Regions from separate parts of the Enterobacter sp. MG-EB028 genome, predicted to be linked through region 1. Evidence: predicted binding sites of a transcription regulator. Region 1 holds the regulator's gene; each other region holds the start of a gene.
What was found. Region 1 encodes PhoB, which activates phosphate uptake and scavenging genes when phosphate is short. Its sites were predicted from a motif close to CTGTCATAAAACTGNCNNAT; they were not measured.
Positions count from the first base shown of each region.

Region 2: kdgR (DNA-binding transcriptional regulator KdgR) is a predicted target of PhoB. The motif match lies at 5,841-5,860, and genes of this name have one in related genera.
Region 3: ACR42C_RS05700 (PhoX family protein) is a predicted target of PhoB. The motif match lies at 1,515-1,534, and genes of this name have one in related genera.

Region 1 is NZ_CP195079.1:1,059,115-1,066,654, reverse strand. It holds gene proY (proline-specific permease ProY) at 1-37, opposite strand, end outside; gene brnQ (branched-chain amino acid transporter carrier protein BrnQ) at 119-1,438, opposite strand; gene phoR (phosphate regulon sensor histidine kinase PhoR) at 1,848-3,143, opposite strand; gene phoB (phosphate response regulator transcription factor PhoB) at 3,165-3,854, opposite strand; gene sbcD (exonuclease subunit SbcD) at 4,042-5,247, shown strand; gene sbcC (exonuclease subunit SbcC) at 5,244-7,540, shown strand, end outside.
Region 2 is NZ_CP195079.1:2,878,204-2,885,743, forward strand. It holds gene rlmA (23S rRNA (guanine(745)-N(1))-methyltransferase) at 1-76, opposite strand, end outside; gene ftsI (peptidoglycan glycosyltransferase FtsI) at 144-1,862, opposite strand; gene cspE (transcription antiterminator/RNA stability regulator CspE) at 2,080-2,289, opposite strand; partial or broken gene ACR42C_RS13690 (DUF2627 domain-containing protein) at 2,303-2,447, opposite strand; gene ACR42C_RS13695 (MBL fold metallo-hydrolase) at 2,972-3,961, opposite strand; gene ACR42C_RS13700 (YebO family protein) at 3,985-4,275, opposite strand; gene mgrB (PhoP/PhoQ regulatory lipoprotein MgrB) at 4,350-4,493, opposite strand; gene ACR42C_RS13710 (YobH family protein) at 4,653-4,892, shown strand; gene kdgR (DNA-binding transcriptional regulator KdgR) at 4,958-5,749, opposite strand; gene ACR42C_RS13720 (MFS transporter) at 5,928-7,301, shown strand; gene htpX (protease HtpX) at 7,352-7,540, opposite strand, start outside.
Region 3 is NZ_CP195079.1:1,213,892-1,221,431, reverse strand. It holds gene ACR42C_RS05700 (PhoX family protein) at 1-1,457, opposite strand, end outside; gene ACR42C_RS05695 (TonB-dependent receptor) at 1,585-3,768, opposite strand; gene ACR42C_RS05690 (hypothetical protein) at 3,928-4,392, opposite strand; gene ACR42C_RS05685 (winged helix-turn-helix domain-containing protein) at 4,379-5,080, opposite strand; gene ACR42C_RS05680 (winged helix-turn-helix domain-containing protein) at 5,745-6,185, shown strand; gene ACR42C_RS05675 (methyl-accepting chemotaxis protein) at 6,320-7,540, shown strand, end outside.

The DNA.
Region 1 (7,540 bases):
TGCTCAATCCACGTTTAAGTTTGTTAGTGCTTTCCATTTAAATCTTGCCATTCAACACGAAAAAAACAAAAAACCACGGGGCCTTAAGCCCCGTGGTTAAACAGTTTGTTGCCGTTGATTAATGAGCGTTAGATGCGACCTGACGCCCTGCAGCACGATCCCAGATAACCGCCAGAACCAGTGCAACAACGGTAGGCATCAGCCAGGCCAGGCCCTGCTCGGACAGCGGCAGACGCTGTGTCCAGGCTGGCAGAATTTCAGCGAACGCTGATGCTTTAATCCCGTCAAGGATACCAAAAATCAGGCTGATAAACATGGCTGGCGCAATAATTCGTGAGGAGTTATGCCACCACGGACGGGTGAAGCTCAACACCACCAGCACGATGCACGGCGGATAAATCGCCGTCAGCACCGGAATCGAGACCTGAATCAGGTGGCTCAGACCGAGGTTGGACACCGCCATGGAGAAGATACCGAGGATAAACACCAGGGTACGGTATGAGAGCGGCAGATACTGCGCAAAGAACTCTGCGCAGGCGCAGGTCAGGCCAACCGCGGTTACCAGGCACGCCAGGAAGATCAGTGCCGCCAGCAGCATACTGCCCGCACCACCGAAGGTGTGCTGAACGTAAGCGTGCAGGATAGCCGCACCGTTGGCGTTTTGATCAACCAGCATCGCGCTATCAGAGCCCAGGCGGAACAGTGCCAGATACAGCAGCGTCAGCCCCACGCCGGCCATCAGGCCAGCCCAGATGGTATAGCGGGTCAGCAGACGCGCTTCGGTCACACCGCGGGAACGCGCGGCGTTAACGATAACGATACCAAACACCATCGCGCCCAGCGTATCCATCGTCAGGTAGCCGTTCACAAAGCCGTTAGAGAACGCGGCGTTTTTATAGGCGTCCATCGCGTCGCTAATTGGACCGGCTGGCCAGATGATGGCCGCCACGGCCAGCACGATCAGCGCCACAATTTTCAGCGGTGCCAGGAAGTTACCGACCGTGTCCAGCAGCTTGCCCGGATAGAGGGAAACCAGGATCACGATGGCAAAGTAAATCAGGCTGTAGATAAACAGCGGCATCGCGCCGTCGCCGGTCAGAGGAGCAATACCTACTTCGAAGGAAACGGTCGCGGTACGCGGGGTCGCAAACAGCGGGCCAACGGCCAGATAGCAGACGGTAGCCAGCAGTACGCCCGCCACTTTACCAATCGGGGTGCTGAGGCTATCCACGCCGCCGCCGACTTTCGCCAGCGCGACAACGGTCAGGACCGGCAGACCCACGGCAGTAATCAGGAAACCAAACGCGGCGGTCCAGACGTGTTCACCCGCCTGTAAGCCAACCATTGGAGGGAAAATGATGTTGCCTGCGCCAACGAACAGCGCAAATGTCATAAAGCCCAGCGCGATAATGTCACGCGATTTTAAGTGATGGGTCATAAAACCTTACTGCCTGTGGATGTGGTGTTGAAAACGTTGAGATTTTCGATTCCCCTGACGGGACGATACAGCCGAAAATTTGCTCAATTTCAGCGGGAAATGCTCCCGTCCTGGCGTGGAGAAGAATAGTTTTTCGATTTACCACGCAAATACAGTCGGTCTGACAGTATCTGGGGGGCAATTTAAACGCTTATAACGTTTAAAGGCAAGGTGGGATCGTAAAACCAGAACAATATGCCAGCATGAAAATATACTCCAGCACAATACGCTAATTATAAGAAAAACCCATGGCTAATCATGCGAACAAAAAACAGACAGCCGTATAAAATTCACACGCGTTTCGCTTGACTGCAAAGCAAACGGGCCAGCAAACGCTGACCCGTGGAAAGGTAAAATGACATACCTGCCGTCAGGCGCTCTTTTTGGCAATTAATCGTTCCGGGATAACGAAACTGAAGCGGGTTCCCTTACCCAGGGTACTCTGGATATCAAGACGGCTTTCATGGTGATTCACCGCGTGTTTCACAATCGCCAGCCCCAGTCCGCTCCCCCCCGTTTGCCGGGATCGCGCTTTATCCACCCGGTAGAAACGCTCGGTCAGGCGCGGAATATGCTCCGGGGCAATCCCCGGCCCGTTATCCTCCACGCTAAACTCGGCGCCTGTCGGCGTATGCTGCCAGCGCACTACGATATCCGTCCCTTCCGGCGTATGGTTTACCGCGTTGTACACCAGGTTGGAGATGGCGCTACGCAGTTCATCTTCGCTGCCCAGCACCTTCAGCGTATTGTCGACCTCAAAGGTCAGCTGATGTTTTTTATGGCTTAACGTCTGCGCTTCACGCTCAACGACGCGCAGCATCATTGGCACATCTATGGTGTCATTCAGCGCAAGCGACGGCGCCGCTTCAATCTTCGAGAGCGTCAGCAGCTGTTTCACCAGCCCTTCCATACGGTGCGTTTGCTCACGCATCGTGTGCAGCGCTTTTTCACGCGGCGCGCCTTCCAGGGTTTGCTCCTGCATCATCTCCAGGTAGCCCTGCAGCACGGTCAACGGAGTGCGTAGCTCGTGGCTCACATTGGCGAAGAAGTTACGACGCGCCCCTTCCAGCTGGTGCATCTGGGTAACGTCGCGCGCCACCATCAGCCACTGGCGATCGCTGTAGGGCATAACGCGGATTTCCAGATGGCGACCGTTATTCAGCTTCAGATTGTGGGGACGGGTAAAATCACGCTTTTTCAGATACAGCGTGAACTCGGGATAACGCAGAAGGTTGAGGATGTTCTGACCATTATCGTCCGGCCAGCGCAGACCCAGCAGCTGTTGCGCCAGGCCGTTACACCAGAAGATCGTTCCTTCTTCGGTCGTCAGGATCACCGCATCCGGCAGCGACTCTGCACCGCTGCGAAAGCGTTTGATCAGGCTTCCCAGCTCGCGACGGCGCTTTTTATTACGCATCTGCATTTGGTGCAGACCGTACAGCAGCGGCTCCCAGCTGCCGCTTCCCGGCGGCGGCGTCATGCTGCGGTCAACCCACAGCCACCATGAGAGACGCAGCAGGTTCCAGAAATGCCAGACTAACAGCCCGGTGACCGCCGCCAGCAGAAACCACGGCAGATGCCCAAGAAAGGCCCCCAGAAGAAGGGCCGGAATACAGCATAAGATCAGTTCAAAGACGAGCCTTTTCCATGACAGACGTTCCAGCACGCGTCACACTCCTGTCATTGTTCAGAAACGGGTCGAGAAACGATAACCCGTGCCGCGGACCGTCTGTACCATGCGATCGTGGCCGCTCAGTTCCAGCGCTTTTCGCAGGCGGCGGATATGTACGTCAACCGTCCGGTCTTCGACATACACGTTAGTTCCCCAGACGTTATTCAGCAACTGCTCGCGGCTGTAAACGCGTTCCGGATGGGTCATAAAGAAGTGCAGGAGTTTAAATTCGGTAGGCCCCATGTCGAGGGGGTTTTCGCCGGTCATCACGCGGTGTGAGGTGGGGTCAAGGCTGAGGCCCTGCATTTCGATCACCTCTTCCACCGCCATCGGCGAAATTCGGCGCATCACGGCTTTAATGCGCGCAACCAGCTCTTTCGGGGAGAAAGGCTTGGTAATGTAATCGTCCGCGCCGGTCTCCAGACCGCGCACGCGATCCTCTTCCTCTCCGCGCGCCGTGAGCATCACAACCGGAATATCGCGGGTCAGCGCTTCACGCTTCAGGTGTTTGATAAACTGCAGTCCGGAGCCGCCGGGCAACATCCAGTCAAGCAGAATCAGATCGGGCCAGGGTTCATTCAGCTGGTTCACCGCGCTGTCATAATCTTCCGCTTCAACCGGCTGGAAGCCATTTTGTTCGAGCACGAAGCACACCATTTCACGAATTGGAGCTTCATCTTCTACGACCAGAATACGTCTCGCCATACTTTGCCCTGTCTTATCTTATTTAAGTTACAAGTTTGTAATGCGGCGCCATTATGCGTCAGTTTTATGACAGATTTATGAAAAACAGTACCACTACAAATGGCAAACTGTTGTTTTATTACAGCGGTTATTTTCCTCTCCCTGACAGTTTATAATCGCCCGCATCGTTTTTCGCCACGGATCTCCTATGCGCATACTTCACACCTCGGACTGGCATCTGGGTCAAAATTTTTACAGCAAAAGCCGTGCGGCTGAACATGAAGCGTTCCTGAACTGGCTGCTGGAAACGGCCCGGACGCACGAGGTGGACGCGATTATCGTGGCGGGTGACATCTTTGATACCGGCTCGCCCCCCAGCTATGCGCGTGAGCTGTACAACCGCTTCGTGGTCAACCTGCAGCAGACCGGCTGTCATCTGGTGATTGTTGCCGGCAACCATGATTCCGTCGCGACGCTCAATGAATCCCGCGACATCCTGGCGTTTCTCAATACCACCGTGGTCGCCAGCGCCGGGCACGCGCCCCAGATCCTGAAAAAACGCGACGGCACCCCGGGGGCGGTACTGTGCCCCATTCCGTTTTTACGGCCGCGCGACATCCTGCAAAGCCAGGCGGGGCTGTCGGGTGCGGAAAAGCAGCAGCATTTATTACAGGCCATCACCGATTATTACCACCAGCAGCATGCCGATGCCTGCGCCCTGCGCGGTGAACAGGCCATTCCGGTCATTGCCACCGGGCACCTCACCACCGTCGGGGCCAGTAAAAGTGACGCTGTCCGCGAGATCTATATCGGCACGCTGGATGCGTTCCCGGCGCAAAACTTCCCGCCAGCCGACTACATCGCGCTCGGGCACATTCACCGTGCCCAGGTCATCGGCGGCTGCGAGCATATCCGCTACTGTGGTTCCCCTATTTCGCTCAGCTTCGATGAAACCGGGAAAGCCAAGTCCGTGCATCTGGTGAGCTTCAGCGAGGGTAAACTCAGCGCCGTCGAGACGCTGGAGGTACCGGTCACCCAGCCGCTGGCGGTGCTGAAGGGCGATCTGGACGCCATTACCGCCCAGCTTGAGCAGTGGCGCGGCGCGGAGCTTAACCCGCCCGTCTGGCTGGATATCGAAATCACCACCTACGACTATCTCCACGATATACAGCGGAAAATTCAGGCGCTGACCGAAGAGTTGCCGGTAGAGGTGTTGCTGGTGCGCCGCAGCCGCGAGCAGCGCGAGAAAATTCTGCTCGGCACCCAGCGCGAAACCCTCAGTGAACTGCGGGTAGAAGAGGTATTTGAACGCCGCCTGTCGCAGGAAGAGATCGATGATGCGAAGCGCGTCCGGCTCAACGAGCTGTTCAGCCATACCCTGCACGCCCTCAATGACGAGGAAGAAAACGCATGAAAATTCTGAGCCTGCGTCTGAAAAATCTCAACTCCCTCAAGGGCGAGTGGAAAATTGACTTCACCGCAGAGCCGTTTGCCAGCAACGGCCTGTTTGCCATCACCGGCGCAACCGGTGCGGGCAAAACCACCCTGCTCGACGCCATCTGCCTTGCGCTCTACCACGAAACGCCGCGCCTGAATAAAGTCTCTCAGGCGCAAAACGACCTGATGACGCGCGACACCGCCGAGTGCCTGGCGGAAGTGGAGTTTGAGGTGAAAGGCGTTGCCTATCGCGCCTTCTGGAGCCAGAACCGGGCGCGCAACCAGCCGGACGGGAACTTACAGGCACCGCGCGTGGAGCTGGCCCGCTGCGAGGACGGCAAGATTCTGGCCGATAAAGTTTCGGATAAACTGGAGCAAACCGCGGCGCTCACCGGGCTGGACTACGGCCGCTTTACCCGCTCGATGCTGCTCTCGCAGGGGCAGTTTGCCGCCTTCCTTAATGCCAAACCGGGCGATCGCGCAGAATTGCTGGAAGAGCTAACCGGCACCGAGATCTACGGTCAGATTTCCGCCATGGTGTTTGAAAAACACAAAGCTGCACGCGGCGTGCTGGAAAAGTACGAGGCGCAGGCGGCGGGCGTCGTGCTGCTCAGCGAAGCGCAACAGCAGCAGTTGCAGCAAAGTTTGCAGGCACTTACTGACGAAGAGAAAACCCTGCTGGCCCAACAGCAGCGACAGCAGAAAGATTTTCAGTGGCTTACGCGCCATGACGAGCTTGTGCAGGAGCAGCAGCGCGTCACCGCCCTGCAGCAGCAGGCGCAACAGGCGCTAACGAACGCGGCGCCGGAACTGGCAAAGCTCCAGCTTGCTCTGCCCGCCGCCCAGCTTCGTCCGCTCTGGGAGCACCAGCAGGAGCAAACCTCACGTCTGACGCAAACCCAGCAGCGAATTAACGAAGTAAATACTCGCTTACAGACTAAAACCGCACTGCGCGCGCGGATCCGCAATACCGCCCTGCGTACCCATGAGCGGCTACAGGCCGAACTGACGGCACTGGCGCAGTGGCTGGCGGAGCACGAGCGTTATCGCCTGCTGGGACAGGAAATTGCCGGCTGGCGCGCCCAGTTCTCACAGCTAAACCGTGACAAAAGTCAGCTCGCCGCACTTGCTGCGCGGATGACTGAGCTACGTCAGAAGCTGGCGGAGATGCCGGAAAATACGCTGACGCTGACGGCGGATGAGGTCAGCGCGGCCATGGAGCAGCAGTCCCGGTCCCGAACGCTGCGTCAGCAGCTGACGTCGCTCCATGCCCGCTATCAGCCGCTGCAAAAACGCCTGCGCCAGAGCGGTGAAAGCGCGCAAAAAGCCCAGGCTGAGCAGAGCAAGCTCAATGAAACGCTGGCGCTGCGCCGCCAGCGGTACAAAGAGAAACACCAGCACTATCTGGACCTGAAGGCCCTGTGCGAACGTGAAGCGACGATTAAAGATCTGGAAAGCTATCGCTCACAGCTTGAGGCAGGCAAACCCTGTCCGCTGTGCGGCTCCAGTGACCATCCTGCCGTTGAGCAATACCGGTCGCTTGAGCTGACGGATAACCAGCGCCGCCGTGATGCGCTGGAAAAAGAGGTCGCCGCGCTTAAAGAGGAAGGCCTGCTGGTGCTGGGGCAGGTGAATGCCCTGGCTCAGCAAATCCAGCGTGAGACAGACGAAGCGCAGGCCTTGTCTCAGGAGGAGCAAGCACTCACTAAAGCGTGGGTGGAGGCCTGCGCGTCTTTGAATATCGCATTGAATATTCAGGAGGATATCGCGCCATGGATGAACGAGCAGGAACAGTACGAGCGGCAGCTTTATCAGCTCAGCCAGCGCCTGACCCTGCAAAACCAGCTGAACGAGCAGGAAGCGCAGGAGCGCCAGTATCAGCAGCAGCTGACGGCCGCCCGCCAGGCGCTGGAACACACCCTGCTCGCACTCTCGCTTAGCATTCCCGAAGAGGGTAATGAAGCCGGCTGGCTGCACGCCCGCGAAGCGGAATTCTCTCAATGGCAGGAGAAGCAAACGCAGCACGGCGTGCTTCAGGAACATATAAACGCGCTGAAGCCGCTGCTCGACACGCTTCCGGCAACAAACAGCGAAGAGGCTGAACCGGCCATTCCTGATGGCTGGCGCGACATCCACAATGAATGCGTGTCGCTGCAAAGCCAGCTCACCGCCCAGCAGCAGCAGGAAGCGCTGGAGCACGAGCGCCTGCAGCAGTCGCAGACGCAATTCACCGCGGCGATCGCAGCGAGCTGTTTTGCCGATCGGGAGGC
Region 2 (7,540 bases), 1.8 Mb from region 1:
GGTGTCCCTGCGGACAGGCATAACTTTTATCTGAGCGCGTCAGGGACGCGTGGCAAAGGGGACAGCTGAAGGACATGACAACTCCGGGAGATAAACCAAAGGGCGAAGTGTACCGCTATTCGCCCCGCTATAAAACGGCTGGATTACCGCATCACGATAAGGTGGTCAGAACCGGCAGGCAGCCCGTCAGGCTTCACGTTCTCCAGGCGCAGAACGTTGCCCATAATTTCGCTGAAGACCGGTGCGGAAACTGCCCCGCCATAGTAGGCCCCGTTTTGAGGATCGTTAATCACCACCACCAGGGCAAAACGCGGGTCGCTGGCAGGCGCAACCCCCGCGGTATAGGCGACGTATTTATCGACATATTTGCCGCTATCATCAATTTTCTTCGCCGTCCCGGTTTTCACCGCCACGCGATAGTCGCGAACGGCGGCCTTAACGCCCCCGCCGCCGGGCAGCGCAACGCTCTCCATCATGTGCTCCACCTCGTGCGCGATCTCTTCCGGCATGACGCGGTGTCCGATAACGGGGGGATCGATGCGGGTGATGGAGAGTGGACGCTCAAGACCGAAGCCGCCAATCGTCGCGTAGACGTGGGCCAGCTGGAGCGGCGTGACCATAAGGCCGTAGCCAAAGGCAAAGGTCGCGCGGTCGAGCTGGCTCCAGTATTTACGCTGTGGCAGCAGCCCCGCGCTCTCACCCGTTAGGCCAAGCCCCGTGTTGGTACCAAAACCAAAGTTTCGATAGGTATCAATCAGATGCTGTACAGGCATCGCCAGCGAGAGTCGGGATACGCCGGTGTCGCTCGATTTTTGCAGGATCCCGGTCATGGTCAGCTCGGGATAATAACCCACGTCGCGGATACGATGCCCGTCAAGGGTATACGGGTGGGTATCAATAACGCTGTCCGGCTGGACCAGCCCCTGCTGCAGGGCCGTCATCAGCACCAGCGGCTTGACGGTCGAACCGGGCTCGAACGTATCGCTGATTGCGCGGTTGCGAAAATCGTTTATCGTCGCGCCTTCCCGGTTATTGGGGTTGAAATCAGGATAGCTCGCCATGGCGAGTATTTCCCCGGTGGGGATGTTGATTAACACGGAGGCCCCTGACTCGGCCTTATTCCAGGCGACGGCATTATCCAGCGCGTCTTCGGTAATGGTTTGCAGCCGCTCGTCAATGCTCAACTGGATGTTATGCGCCGGCGTGGGCGCCACTTCCGTCAGGTTTTCAACCACGCGCCCGTAGCGATCCTCCCTTACCTGTCGGATACCCACTTTACCCGTTAGCTGCGTATTGAAGCTTTTTTCCACCCCTTCAATGCCCTGTCCGTCAATATTGGTGAAGCCAATCAGATTTGCCGCCACGTGGCCTGCCGGGTAAAAACGGCGGGATTCATCGCGTAAATTAATGCCGGGCAAATTAAGTTTATCAATCCACTTTGCCTGTGCTGGATCGACCTGACGCGCCAGGTAGATGAAGCGGCCCTGGGGATTAGCGTTAATTCGCGAAGCAAGCGTGTTCAGTGAAAGATGCAGCGCATTTGCCAGCGCCTGCCAGCGTTCATCAAAACCGACGCCCCCTTTCGCCCGCACGGTTTTAGGATCGGCCCAAACGGCCCGGACAGGCACGCTGACCGCCAGCGGGCGGCCTTCGCGATCCATAATCATCCCACGCGGCGCATCAATCGCCAGCTGACGGAGGGATCGCATATCTTCCTGCTTCACCAGATTGTCGGGTTTAATGATTTGTAGCCAGGCAACGCGGCCAAGTAAGAAGGCCAGACTGCAGAAAATAGCGAAACAGAGCAGCGCAAAACGCGCCGGCGTGAAATTGCCAGCGGTTATTATCAATTTCTTCTTCACCTGAACCCCGGGACTGTTAAACAACGCCATGATTTAACGAGAAAAGATGCGCTTTGGGAGGCGAAACTGTGCAACTAACCTCGCAGCTTTGCAACAAGTTGCTAACAAGGCCGGAGATTGCAATATTCTGAAAGAAAGGGAATAAAAAAGCCCCGCATGATGCGAGGCTTTATGTCTGAGATTGAAGCGCTATGCGCCCCAGTCAGCAGCGGTTCGATCAGATAGCAGTTACGTTAACTGCAGCTGGGCCTTTCTGGCCGTCCTGAATTTCGAACTCAACGTTCTGGCCTTCAGCCAGAGTTTTGAAGCCGTTACCCTGGATTGCAGAGAAGTGTACGAACACGTCTTTGCTGCCGTCAGCAGGAGTAATGAAACCAAAACCTTTAGACTCGTTGAACCACTTAACTTGACCTTTAATCTTTGCCATTTTGCAAAATTCCTTAGAGTGTTTTCTTAGCCCGCAGGCATTAACTGAGATAAAACTGAGACATTACTGCATGAGGCACTAATATAAGGTTCGGCAGAGAAGCGGTATTCAACGACAACGTGTTTACTCAGGACTTCTTTACTGAAAATGCCACACATAAACAGAACTGTACCTCGTTTGACCCAAAACGTGTTATCACACACTATGTTTAATATGGCAAGCCATTTTTAAACATGTCTCGATCCGCCGCACAAATTCGAACACTGTCTGTAAGGATTTGCACAATTATGCGCTTCACAAACAGACGGCTTTACTCCCTTACACAGACTCAACGCTGCTTGCGCAACCGCTGTAATCTAAGACTTTTTTAACATAGCTCAATCATTACAATGCGTCCAGCAGACGGGAAAAGAAATCTTCGGCGTTGATTGAGTTAGAACAAATTGTGAAAACTTATGCTTAAATCATTGTAACGTGACCGTATTGTTTCAGGCAAAAACGATGTTAATAAACCACGACCCGCTGTATTAAAATGCACCAGATAATAAACAGGATTATGCACCAAAATAATGAAATTTTTATGACTCTGCATCAAAACAAGGCAAGCAAAACGTTTCGATAAAAATAAAACATTCCTGACAACGAATACATACACAATATATGCAACAATGCATCGCTTCGTTTATAAGGGTAAATATTCGCCAATTTTCAGTATCCTGAAAGGATTATTAACTGACGCTACATTATCCAGCGCGTCAGTTAATTCTTTTATCGGGTCATCCAGCGCTTCATCTGCCAGTTCAAACACGCCCCAGTGAACAGGGAACGCCAGAGGGCAACCTAGCTGCTGCCACAGCGCAACGGCAGACTGGGGATCCATATGGTGTACGGCCATAAACCATCGCGGGGCATAGGCACCAACGGGCAATGCTGCCACATCAATCTGCCCCAGACGTTCCGGTATCAACAGCAGCTCAGGCGAATAGCCGGTATCGCCGCTAAACCAGAACCGGTGATGTCGCCCTTCAAAGACCCAGCCGCACCATAATGAGCGATTGCGGTTCCAGAGCGTGCGCATACTCCAGTGCTGCGCCGGTACGGCTGACAATGTCATCCCCTGCCAGGTAAAACTCTGCCACCAGTCGAGCTCAACCACCTGTTTTGCACCCCGGCGACGAAACCAGCCGCCCAGACCTAAAGGAACAAATATACTAACGTCGGGAAAGCGTTTGAGAATGTGGCGAATGGTGAGTTCATCAAGATGATCGTAATGATTATGCGAGATGACGACTGCGTCAAGTTGGTGCAGTTGATCGACAGACAGTGCCGGAGGCGTTTTACGCTGCGGCCCTAAGAAAGGGAGCGGAGAAGCGCGCCGTGAAAAAACGGGATCGGTAAGAAGGATATTGCCGTCCAGCTGCAGCAGTATGCTCGCATGTCCGAGCCACCACGCCCCATCCCCCTGTGGTTGCTGAAGATTGGCCGGTTGCCACCACTGCCGGATAAAGTCATCGTAACCGAGGGCGGGCGGCTTCGGCAGGCCGGCTTCTTTACGTTCTTTGCGCCAGCGGTCAAGGTCGCCGGGCTGGTGTCCTGCAGAAGTCGTATTACGAAAACCGTTTGGGGTGTGATGTTTCAGGGAGGGGTCATACCAGGGATTTTTCCAGACCACAGCCACCTCCCGGAATGATACGATTAGCGCTCAGCAACCAGGCGGATAAAATCGTCTTGGTCGTTGTTCTCTTCAGCGACCGCCTCTTTTGGCACGTCTTTCTCTTCCGGCTCGTTAGCCTCGCACAGACGACGCAACAGCGCATTCTGTCGCTTTTGCTGCTCAAGCAGCGCTTCCAGCAGTTCGATCTGCTCATTAGTACGTGAACTGGCACGGTTTACGAAAAACCAAATGACCAGCCCCACCAGCAGAACAACCAAAGAGATCGTCAGGGATGCCATATTTAGCAGCCCTGAATTCAGTAACTCACCCATTTCACCACCTCAATAAAAGCGTCTATTTTACCACTGGCGCGAAGGAAGGAAATCACCTGAAGAAAAAATGCGTGCTACCACGGAATAAACTTATTGATTGCGCAAACGCCGCTAAAAAACTGTACATCCTGATCGCACATCACGTTGATAGTCTGCGTCCATAACACCACGCACGCTATCAGCACGATAATCAGAATCACCCAGCGTATTTTTTTCACTCCACACTCCGTTTAAAGACCTGATGCAACCAGGTTATCACGGTTATCTTAAACAAGGACTAACTGTAGCGCCATCAGGCTCTTTTCAGAATCCTGCACTTGTTTCATTACGTAAACCGTTTAGTCTGGCATTATGATAACAATGAAAAAGAGGTAATAATGCGCTTAATTATTCGAACAATTGTTGCACTGGCGATACTCTGGATAGGCCTTCTGTTAACGGGTTATGGCGTGCTGGTGGGAAGCACCGAAAATGCAGCAGGGCTGGGCATACAATGTAAATATTTAACAGCACAGGGAGTCAGCACCGCGCAGTATCTCCATTCGGACAGCGGGATCGTTGGTTTAACCAACTGCCCGGTACTGCGTAAGACTTCCGTCGTGATTGATAATGGCTGATCCACAGCGTGAATGCCGAATAAAAAAACGCCGCAAAGATGCGGCGTTTTTTATGCTAACCAGGCTTAAAACGGATAGTCGTGGTAACCCATCTGTTCTGAAATCTTGCGCGCGGCGGTATGCAGAATAGCCACATACTCGTGCAGGCGCTCTTCCGAGAAGCGCAGCGTTGGGAAAGAGATGCTCAACCCCGCAATCACGACGCCAAAGCGGTCAAACACCGGAACGCCAATACAGCGCAGCCCTTCTTCCTGCTCTTCGTTATCCTCGCCATACCCTTGTTCACGCACCTTGTCGAGCACCGTTAATAACTCTTCGGTGCTGGTTATGGTGCGTTCAGTACTGCGTTTGTACTCCACGCCATCGAGGATCTGTTTTACCTCTTCACGATCGCGCCACGCCAGCAGAACCTTACCAATTGCTGTGCTATAAAGCGGGTTGCGACGACCAATGCGCGAATACATACGCAGGTTATACATGGAGTCGATTTTATGGATGTAAACAATACTGTCTTCATCCAGCGCACCCAGGTGGATAGTCTCTTTGGTCAGGCGGGAAATCTCACGCATCTGAATATCCGCGCTACGGATCAGATCCACGTTTTGTAATGCCCTGGCACCCAGTTCAAACAGTTTCAGCGTCAGAGAGTATTTTTCAGACTCCCCTTCCTGTGCAACGTAACCCAGTGATTTCATGGTTTGCAAAAAGCGATAAACGGTGCTTTTCGACATCATCACGCGCTGTGACAACTCTGTGATACCAATTTCACGCTCTTCCCCGAGCGCCTGTAAGATGCCAAACACCTTCAGCACGGAAGAAACAGAATCTGGCTGTTTATCCAAATCCGCAATTGCCATTTACCACCTCATAGAGAGTGTTTTATAAAAATCAGAACCGGTTTTTATTATAAATTCCCGTCATGTTACCTGCAATCAATCCGCGTTTACTTCGTTACAAATCTGCGACATAAAACGGTGTTGACGATGCTAAAATAGTTACCCTGAGAATAATTTCACTCTGAGCTATTTACCCCCGATGGAAAAGAACCTTTCCGATGGCCTGCCTTTGCCCCAGCGGTATGGCGCTATCGCTACGATAATTATTGGTATCTCAATGGCCGTCCTTGACGGCGCGATTGCGAACGTTGCCCTTCCCACCATTGCCACCGATCTGCATGCTTCCCCGGCCAGTTCGATATGGATTGTTAACGCCTATCAGATTGCGATTGTGGTTTCCCTGCTCTCCTTCTCTTTTCTGGGCGATATGTTCGGCTACCGTCGGGTATATCAGTGCGGGCTGGTGGTGTTTACTTTCACATCACTGCTGTGCGCCCTTTCGGACTCTCTGCATACGCTGACGCTGGCGCGCATCGCGCAAGGTTTTGGCGGCGCGGCGCTGATGAGCGTCAATACGGCGCTAATCCGCCTAATCTATCCGCAGCGTCATCTGGGGCGCGGCATGGGGATAAACTCGTTTATTGTCGCGGTCTCATCTGCCGCCGGGCCAACCATTGCGGCCGCCATACTTTCTGTCGCCTCCTGGCAATGGCTGTTCGCCATAAACGTGCCGCTGGGTATCGTGGCCATCTTCTTTGCCCTGCGTTATCTCCCCGCTAACGGCCCGAAAAGCACCATGCCGCGCTTTGACGTGGCAAGTGCAGTGATGAATGCGCTCACCTTTGGTCTGCTGATTACCGCCCTGAGCGGCTTTGCGCAGGGTCAATCTCTTCTGCTTACCGCCGCGGAGCTTGTTGCCCTGCTGGTGACGGGCTTCTTCTTTGTTCGCCGCCAGCTTGCCCTGCCGGTACCTTTACTGCCGGTCGATCTGCTGCGTATCCCCCTCTTTTCGCTCTCCATCTGCACCTCCGTCTGCTCGTTCTGCGCCCAGATGCTGGCTCTGGTTTCTCTGCCCTTCTTCCTGCAAAGCGTGATAGGACGTTCCGAAGTGGAGACCGGGCTGCTGTTAACCCCCTGGCCGCTGGCAACGATGGTGATGGCACCGCTTGCCGGTTATTTAATAGAACGTGTACATGCCGGTTTGTTGGGTGCGGTGGGGCTGGCAGTGATGGCCACCGGTCTTTTTGCGCTGGCGCTGCTTCCGTCATCGCCAGGTGATCTGGACATTATCTGGCGCATGGTTCTGTGCGGTGCCGGGTTTGGCCTGTTCCAGTCCCCCAACAACCACACCATTATTACCGCGGCGCCGCGACATCGCAGCGGAGGTGCCAGCGGCATGCTGGGGACCGCGCGTCTGCTGGGACAAAGCACCGGTGCGGCACTGGTTGCCCTGATGTTTAACCTTGCCGGGCAAAACGGTAATCACGTTGCGCTTCTCACCGCAGGCGCCCTTGCCACCCTGGCAGCCATCGTCAGCGGTCTGCGCGTGACCCAACCCGGCATTCAGGCATAAAAAAAGCCGGGCGGAGTCTTCTCCTGCCCGGCTTATTTACGCTCTTAGCGTTACTTCAGGTATTCCCCACTGCGCAGCGCTTCAATACGTTTATCCAGCGGCGGGTGAGACATAAACAGCTCGCTCAGCGACTTTGATTTGCCGTTGATGCAGAAGGCCATCATGCTGTTCGCTTCCTGCGGCTCGTAGCTGGTTTTCAGACGCTGCAGGGCTGCAATCATCTTCTCACGCCCCACCAG
Region 3 (7,540 bases), 150 kb from region 1:
TTGTTGGCGCGCGGGTTGGCGGCATCCACCGGCGCCTTGCCCTCTTTCCCGCGATCGCTGTTGTTGGTGAGCGTACAGTAGACGCTGCCGCTGGCGTGCGGATCGACGGCTATCCACTCGGGACGATCCATTTTGGTTGCCCCCACCGCGTCGGCCGCCAGGCGGGTTTTAATCAGCAGATCGCCCTGGCTTTCAAACCCTTTGCTTTTATCCAGACCGTTTTGCCCGAAGATCAGCGGCAGCCAGTCGCCGCTCCCGTCCTCGTTGAACCTGGCGACGTACAGCGTGCCGGACGTCAGCAGCTGCATATTGGCTTCACGGTTCGCGGGATCGTATTTTTTATCCGAGACAAACTTATAGATGTACTCGAACTTCTGATCGTCACCCATATAGACCACCACGCGGCTGTCGGCGGCGAGCGTGACGGCCGCCCCTTCATGCTTGAAGCGGCCCAGCGCGGTGTGCTTGCGCGGGGTGGAGGTTGGGTTGTAGGGATCGATCTCCACGACCCAGCCGAAACGGTTCGGTTCGTTAGGGGTTTTATCGACGCTGAATCGCTCATCCACCTCGTTCCAGCGGTAGGATTCATCGCTGTCGCTGATGCCGTAGCGTTTTTCCAGCGGGTTACGATCGGCTTTTTTAACAAAAATATCCGACCAGTTCTCCTCGCAGGTGAGATAGGTGCCCCACGGCGTATGGCCGTTGGCGCAGTTTTGCATGGTGCCCAGCACGCGTTCCCCCTGCGGGTCGGCGGCGGTTTTCATTAAGTCCTGATGCCGGGCCGGGCCGGTAAGCTGCATCGGCGTATTGACGGTGATGCGGCGGGCATATGAAGAGGGGCGTACCACCTGCCAGTCGCTGCCCGTTTTTTTCACTTCCACTACCGAGACGCCCATCGCGTTCTGCCCCTTGCGGGCTTTGTCGAGGCTCCAGTTCGCCGTACCATCGGTAAACAGCATCCCGTTGTCGATGTATTCATGGTTCATTGCCAGCAGGCCATGATCCGGGTTTTGCTCCCCCTGCGGCAAACTAAACCACGCCATGCCGTCGTGGTGCATGCCCGCCTGTACGGCCTGTTCGTCCGTGGTGTTGCTGGCGTCCGGTTTAAAGGCCGGCATGTTGTTCTTGATCCCCGTCGGGTCACCCCAGCGATAGAACGGGCGGGCAATATAGCCTTCCGGCACCCTGACCGTATCTTCCGTGGAGACGTCGATACTGGTAAAGCCCAGGGAAACCGCTTTTGCCAGCGCGGAAGGCTTCGATACCGCGGCAACGGCATTTTCGGGTTTGATCAAAAAGGGGAATGAAACGGCAGCGCCCGCGACGGCACCCATCTGGAGGAAACGGCGGCGGGAGAGGAACACCTCTGCCACCTCGGAGAATACCGGGTTAGCGCTGCGATTAGCGATATCGTCGCGATGTTCTTTTTTAAAAACGGATTTGAGGGGTCTGCCCATAGCGGCTTCCTGTCATTGGCCAAGAGGTAAGGATGTGGCGACCAGTGTAAGAAGCTTTTATTACAATTTTATAACACTGTGACGGAAGGATGGGGGCATCCGTGCCCCGGATAACGAGGTGGAACGCTTAGAATTCGTAGCCAACCGAGACCTTAAAGGTCCGCGGTTCGCCCTGAGTGATGTAGGTACCGGAGTCGTCCACGCTGGCCCAGTAGTTTTCGTTGGTCACGTTGTCGATACCCGCGCGCACGGTCATCTGGTTTGCGTTGTGGTTCACCGCGAAGCGATAGCGCATGCCCAGATCCAGCGTGGTGTAACTGTCGAGCTTTTTGGTGTTCGCGAGGTCGGCATACTGCGTGCCGGAGTGGTTCACCCGCGCGGTCGCCGTCAGGCCGTCAACCGGCTTGATGTCGTACTCCGCGCCCAGCACGGCGTAGAAGTTCGGAATACCGATCGCATCGTTGCCCTGATTTACGCCATTTTTGGTTTTGGTCAGCTCCGCCTGCAGCCAGGTGGCGCTGGCGTTCAGGCGCATCCCGAGCATCGGCTCGCCGAAGACGTTCAGCTCCACGCCACGGTTACACTGCTCCGCGTCCAGGCCGTAGTGATTGTTAGCATCGAGGATCGCCGACGGCATTTTGATCTCAAACAGCGCCAGCGAGCCGCCCACGCGCCCGAAGTCCGCCTTCACCCCCACTTCGTTCTGCTTAGAGTGAACGATGCCGGTGCTCTGGCCGTAGTTGGTGGCGGTGTTAGGTGCGGTTTTGCCCGGCTGCAGCGCTTCGGTGTGGTTGGCGTAGAGGGAAATTTCCTCCCACGGTTTGTAGACCACGCCGTAGGTTGGCATCCAGCGACTGCCGTCGAAACCGTCCGCGTCGTTCTCTGCGCCGGTGATTTTGTTATACCCGCGAACGACCACTTTCTGATGGCGCGCGCCTGCGGTGAACAGCAGCTTGTCGTCAAGCACGCCCAGGGTATCGCTCAGCAGCCAGCCCTGGGTGCGGGTGCGCCCGCTGGTCAGCGGATCGCTGTATTTGCCGCCGGAGCCGTTGAAGTTAGTGCTGTCCGGCATATCGACGCCGGTGTTGTGATAGATGTTGGTGGTCGGGTTATCCTTCGCCGCCGACATTTTCCACGCGATTTTTTCGTTTTTAGTCATCGCGGAATACCCGACGTTCACCTTGTGCGAGACGAAACCGGTAGTGAAGTTACCGCGAATGCCCGCCATGCCGCTGACGGAATCGCTGATGCGGTTGGTATCCAGACGGCTGACCGTCGCCTTGCCGCTCTTGTCCACCAGCTTCGGCGCGCTGTAGATCCCTTCTTCATGCGCGTGCTGCGCGCCCAGGCCGGTATAGGCCGTCCAGTTATCGGTAATGTCGTACTCGCTGCGCCACATCCCGAACTCGTTTTCGATATCGCTGTAGGCCCACTTCTGCGAGAAGTTCCGATCGTTTTTCGGCGGTTCAGGCACGAAATCCACCGCCGAGATGTTGACGCTGGTCGGGCTGCCGTGGAAGGTTTTTTTCTGATAGCCCAGGTCCAGCGAGGAGCGGAAGCGGTCGCCTTTGTAGTCCAGGCCGGTGGAGAGCAGCGTGGTGCGGCGGCGATCGTTCGGTACGCCGGTTTCCCCTTCACGATGGACGAGGTTGACACGTGCGCCGAACTGGTCGTTATCGCCAAAGCGACGGCCCGCATCCAGCGTGGTGCCAATCTGGGAGTCCGAGGTGTAGTCCACGCCCACTTTCGCCTGCGGGGTGTCGCCCGCGTGTTTTGGCTCAAGGTTGATCATCCCGCCCACGCCGGAGCTTGCCGCGCCGTTCATCAGGGAGTTTGCCCCTTTGAAGATCTCGATGCGGTCGACCATCTGGGCATCCACCACCTGACGCGGCAGCACGCCGGACAGGCCGCCAAAGGTCATGTCGTCGCCGTCAAACTTCAGGCCGCGAATGCGGAAGGTTTCAGCGCTGTTGCCGTACCCCTGAACGAACTGCACGCCCGCGTCGTTGGCGACCACGTCAGCAATGGTTTTCGCCTGCTGATCTTCCACCAGCTTCGAGGTGTAGCTGATGATGTTGAACGGCACGTCCATGGCGTTCTGCTGTCCGAGCATCCCCATGCGTCCGCCGTTCGCCACCTGCCCGTCAAGGAAGGCTGGCACCAGCTGGTCGCCACCGGGTTTGAAGTCGCCGGCAGGTGCAGACTGCACAACTATGGTGTCTTCTTTTTTATCCTCCGCCGCCCAGGCGGAATGTGTAACCGCGCCAATGGCGAGCGCCAGCAGCGTTTTGTGCATTTTGGTGTTGTTCATCGTTAACTCGTTTGAAAGTGCGCGCAAAAATGACCCGTTGGCGGGCCTTAGAATGTATTAGTTGCAATGCAAATGAGAACTATACTCATTATCTATACTTTGGCAAGCGCAAATATGCGCAAGATCCAGCTCAAAAAAGTGCGTGATAAAGGGGAACCCTCATCCTTTAGCACAGTAAAACGCGGGAGTATTTCCGAAGATGAAGAGGTAGGAAGCAGCGTTCACCGGAACGAGCTGTATACTAATGCCATGGTCGCGTTGGCGGAAAAAATCGGGAATAGAGTGACGAAAAGGTTCGTCTTTTTTCGGGCGCTCGTTTGTATCACTGGAAATCATAATAATTCGCCCTTCTTCGCGCCAGTAACGGAAGGCAATTTTATTGCTGATGGCAACCGTTTCCTGACCCGCCTGACTGTATTCTCCGGTGGAATCGTAACTGCCAACACCATTATTAAATGTAAACGTCATGAGGGCATCTACCCGCGAATTTTCATCAACAATAATGAGATGACTCTCACAGGTAAAATGATTCCGCTGATAATGCGTATACCAGGCATAAAAAAGTGGCGCGATAATCATCAACAGGATGAACAACCAGCGCACACTCCGGCTAGTCATTTTCATGATATTGCTCCCTGTACAAAATGGAATCACATTGTGCACCAGCAACCTCAGGCAATTTATCGCACACAATCACCGACGTTCCATTTTGATAACGGTTGAGCGTGATATAGGCCACCCCACCGGCGTTGCACTGAATGGGATAACGTTTGGTCAGGCCAATATATATCCGCTGACTTTTTATTTTGTCATACCAGGAGGAATAAACGTCGCACCCTGCAATATTGCCTATCGGTTGATAGGTTTCAAATCCGGCGCGTTTTTCATGCAACTGTTGATAGAGAACCATACACGAAAGGATAAATAACACCGTAGCGACGCCATACGCTATTTTCCCTGAGAGAAAGCGGAAACGGTTATCTGCTACGCGCGGTGTCGGCACGGAAGCTTCAGTTTGCAGGTCGGCTGGCGAAGCCGCGTCCGTCGCGATAAAGGTGTCGAGTGTACCCGTCTGAATTTGAGCAACCGACTTAAACCCCGCTTTGGGTACGGTTTGCACAACATTATCTGCCAGACCCGCCATCTTAAGGGCCTTACGGATAGAGGCGATAGTCTGGTAGAGGGCGTTGGTCGAGACAACTGCCCCCTGTTTTTCCCATACCGCTGAGAAAAGATAACGTTGCGTAAGCACCTCACCGTTGTGTTCAAGCAGCTGTAGCAGGCACTCGCTAACCGGAGCATGCAGGAGCACAGCGCGCTCAGGGTAGCCCGAAAGTGAGCACAGTCGACGCAGCTCAGGCTCAAAAAGCACGGTGCCGTTTATCAGAAAGACGGGCTTCATGACGCACCGGCCGTTAACGCGCAGGGATTTTGTACATTCATCATTATTATACTTTCACATCCGTATCCGTTTTCTGATTCAGGATTTAGTTATTTATTATCAACGAATTATTGGTTTTCACTCCCCATTCCCTCTCACCTTCCGCCCAGCTTAAGGATCAACTTAATCAGTATAAATCATTTATCTTCACTCCTCTTTGCTGCAGAGGAATCGTAACCTATGCGGTATCGAAAGGGCACTATCAGGCTTCTCATTACCTGGTAGTGTCCACAGAAAGAAATGCTGAATCTTTTTCAAAATTTGCATTTTTATGTTGAGCGGTCGATTGCACATCGATTCTCAGAACAAACAAAAGAAAAATGAAAAGCATCTGGCGTTTTATTCCAAAAATACAACTTATATCGACAAAAACTCCATACCAGGGTGAGGTACAACCGGTTTCTCATAGCGCACAGGGATGTGTATTGGAAAGCATTTATTGCAGCCATATAATCCACCCTATAAACGGTATGGATTATCTCAGCGCTTATATGTAGTGATGCAAGTTCGTCTTCATTTAATATGGGTATTAGATATGGGTTATCGTCTATATGGGTTTATGATCGGTGATGACATTCATTTTGATATTTCTAACCGCAGACTCTACCGCCTTACTGGCATCCAGAGTGATAAAAGCATCGCATTTGCCTCCATTTATTTTAATGAAACGATGCTCAGGCTTTTCCTTTATTTGTTGATGAATGGCAGAACCCAGCCCATCCCTAAAGAAGAGCTCTTTGAAGAAATTTGGGAAGCGCATAATCTGAGCCCCTCCACACAACGACTGTGGCAGGTTCTGCGCAATCTCAACAACAAACTGAGTATGCTAGGGTTACCAGAAAATTTTATTCGCAATATTAAAGGGTGTGGTTACATCATTAATTATTCGGATGTAATCCCCGTTTATTACAGAATGAGCGAACTCCCGGCTCATTCTGTTAAAAAAGAGGAGAAGACAGATAGCCTGAGTGAGTGATGTCAACTCAGGTTCTTGCCCTGAGCACTCACGTGTGAGGGGCTTTTTTTTATCATCTCTCTGCCTCAGCATTTTTTTCGTTAATGATTTATTAGCACTGTTGTTTGGTTTATACCAACACTGGAATTTTATATATGAGCATAATCAACCATTTTGCCAACTTGAAAGTTCGTAAGAAGTTATTCTTTGGTTTTTCTCTCGTGCTGCTCGTGACGATTGTTATTCTGATTTCAGGTTTGCTGGGTCTCAGCAACATTCAGGATAAAGTCGAAAAGAACGGCCATACCACCGACCTGTTTAACGCCCTGACGCAGGTTCGCTTAGGGCGGACGAATTTTCAGTACACGCTCGACCAGAAGTACCTTGATCAGACCAACGCCGCCACCCAGCGCATGCAGAGCATTGTCGCCAGTATGGAAAAACTGTCCTGGTCCCCGGAAGGAAAAAAAACGCTGGACGATACGGCAAATGCGGTGAACAGCTACGTCGCCACCCTGCTGCCTTTCACAAAATCCCTTTCTGAGAAGAAAATCAGCGAACAGAAACTGAGCACTCAGGGACTGTGCGATAACTCCGGCCTGGCTTCCACGCTCAGCCGAAATGGCTCGCTGGACGCTTCGCACGCCCTTGTAGCCGCTCAGATTGCGTTTGTCATGAGCGACATTGATTCTCAGGTTACCCTCTATAAACAGCATCCTACGGATGCGTTAATGAAAGGGATCCGCGCGCGTCTGGACATCGCAAAATCGGACACCGAACAACTGCTTTCGGTTGCTACCGAGGAACAAAAGGTCTGGCTGCAGTCAGGCCTGGAAGACATGCAAAACGTCGCGGCAGAGTTAATAAATTACCAAAACGTCTGGAATCAACAGTCGACGCTCTCCGATACCTTAACCGGTAAAGCGATAACGCTGACGCAGGCCATCCAGACATTATTTAGCCTGCAGCAGAAAAAAGTGTCTGATACGGTTGATAGCGTTCAGATACAGATGGGCATCGTTGCTGCCATCGGTCTTGCGCTTGGCGTCCTCTTAGCGATGGGCATCACCCTGTCCATCACCCGTCCGCTTAATGAGACCCTGCGTGTTGCAGAGCAAATCGCCCAGGGCGACCTCACCAGCACACTGACCAGCACACGTCGTGATGAGCCGGGTCTGCTGATGCAGGCCGTTGCGACCATGAATGCAAACCTGAAAAACATCATTAATGACGTACGCAATGGGGTGGATAGCGTCGCCCGTTCGTCTTCAGAAATTGCCGCAGGCAATATGGATCTGTCGTCGCGCACCGAACAGCAGTCAGCCGCCGTCGTCGAAACCGCCGCCAGCATGGAAGAGTTGACTTCTACCGTCGCG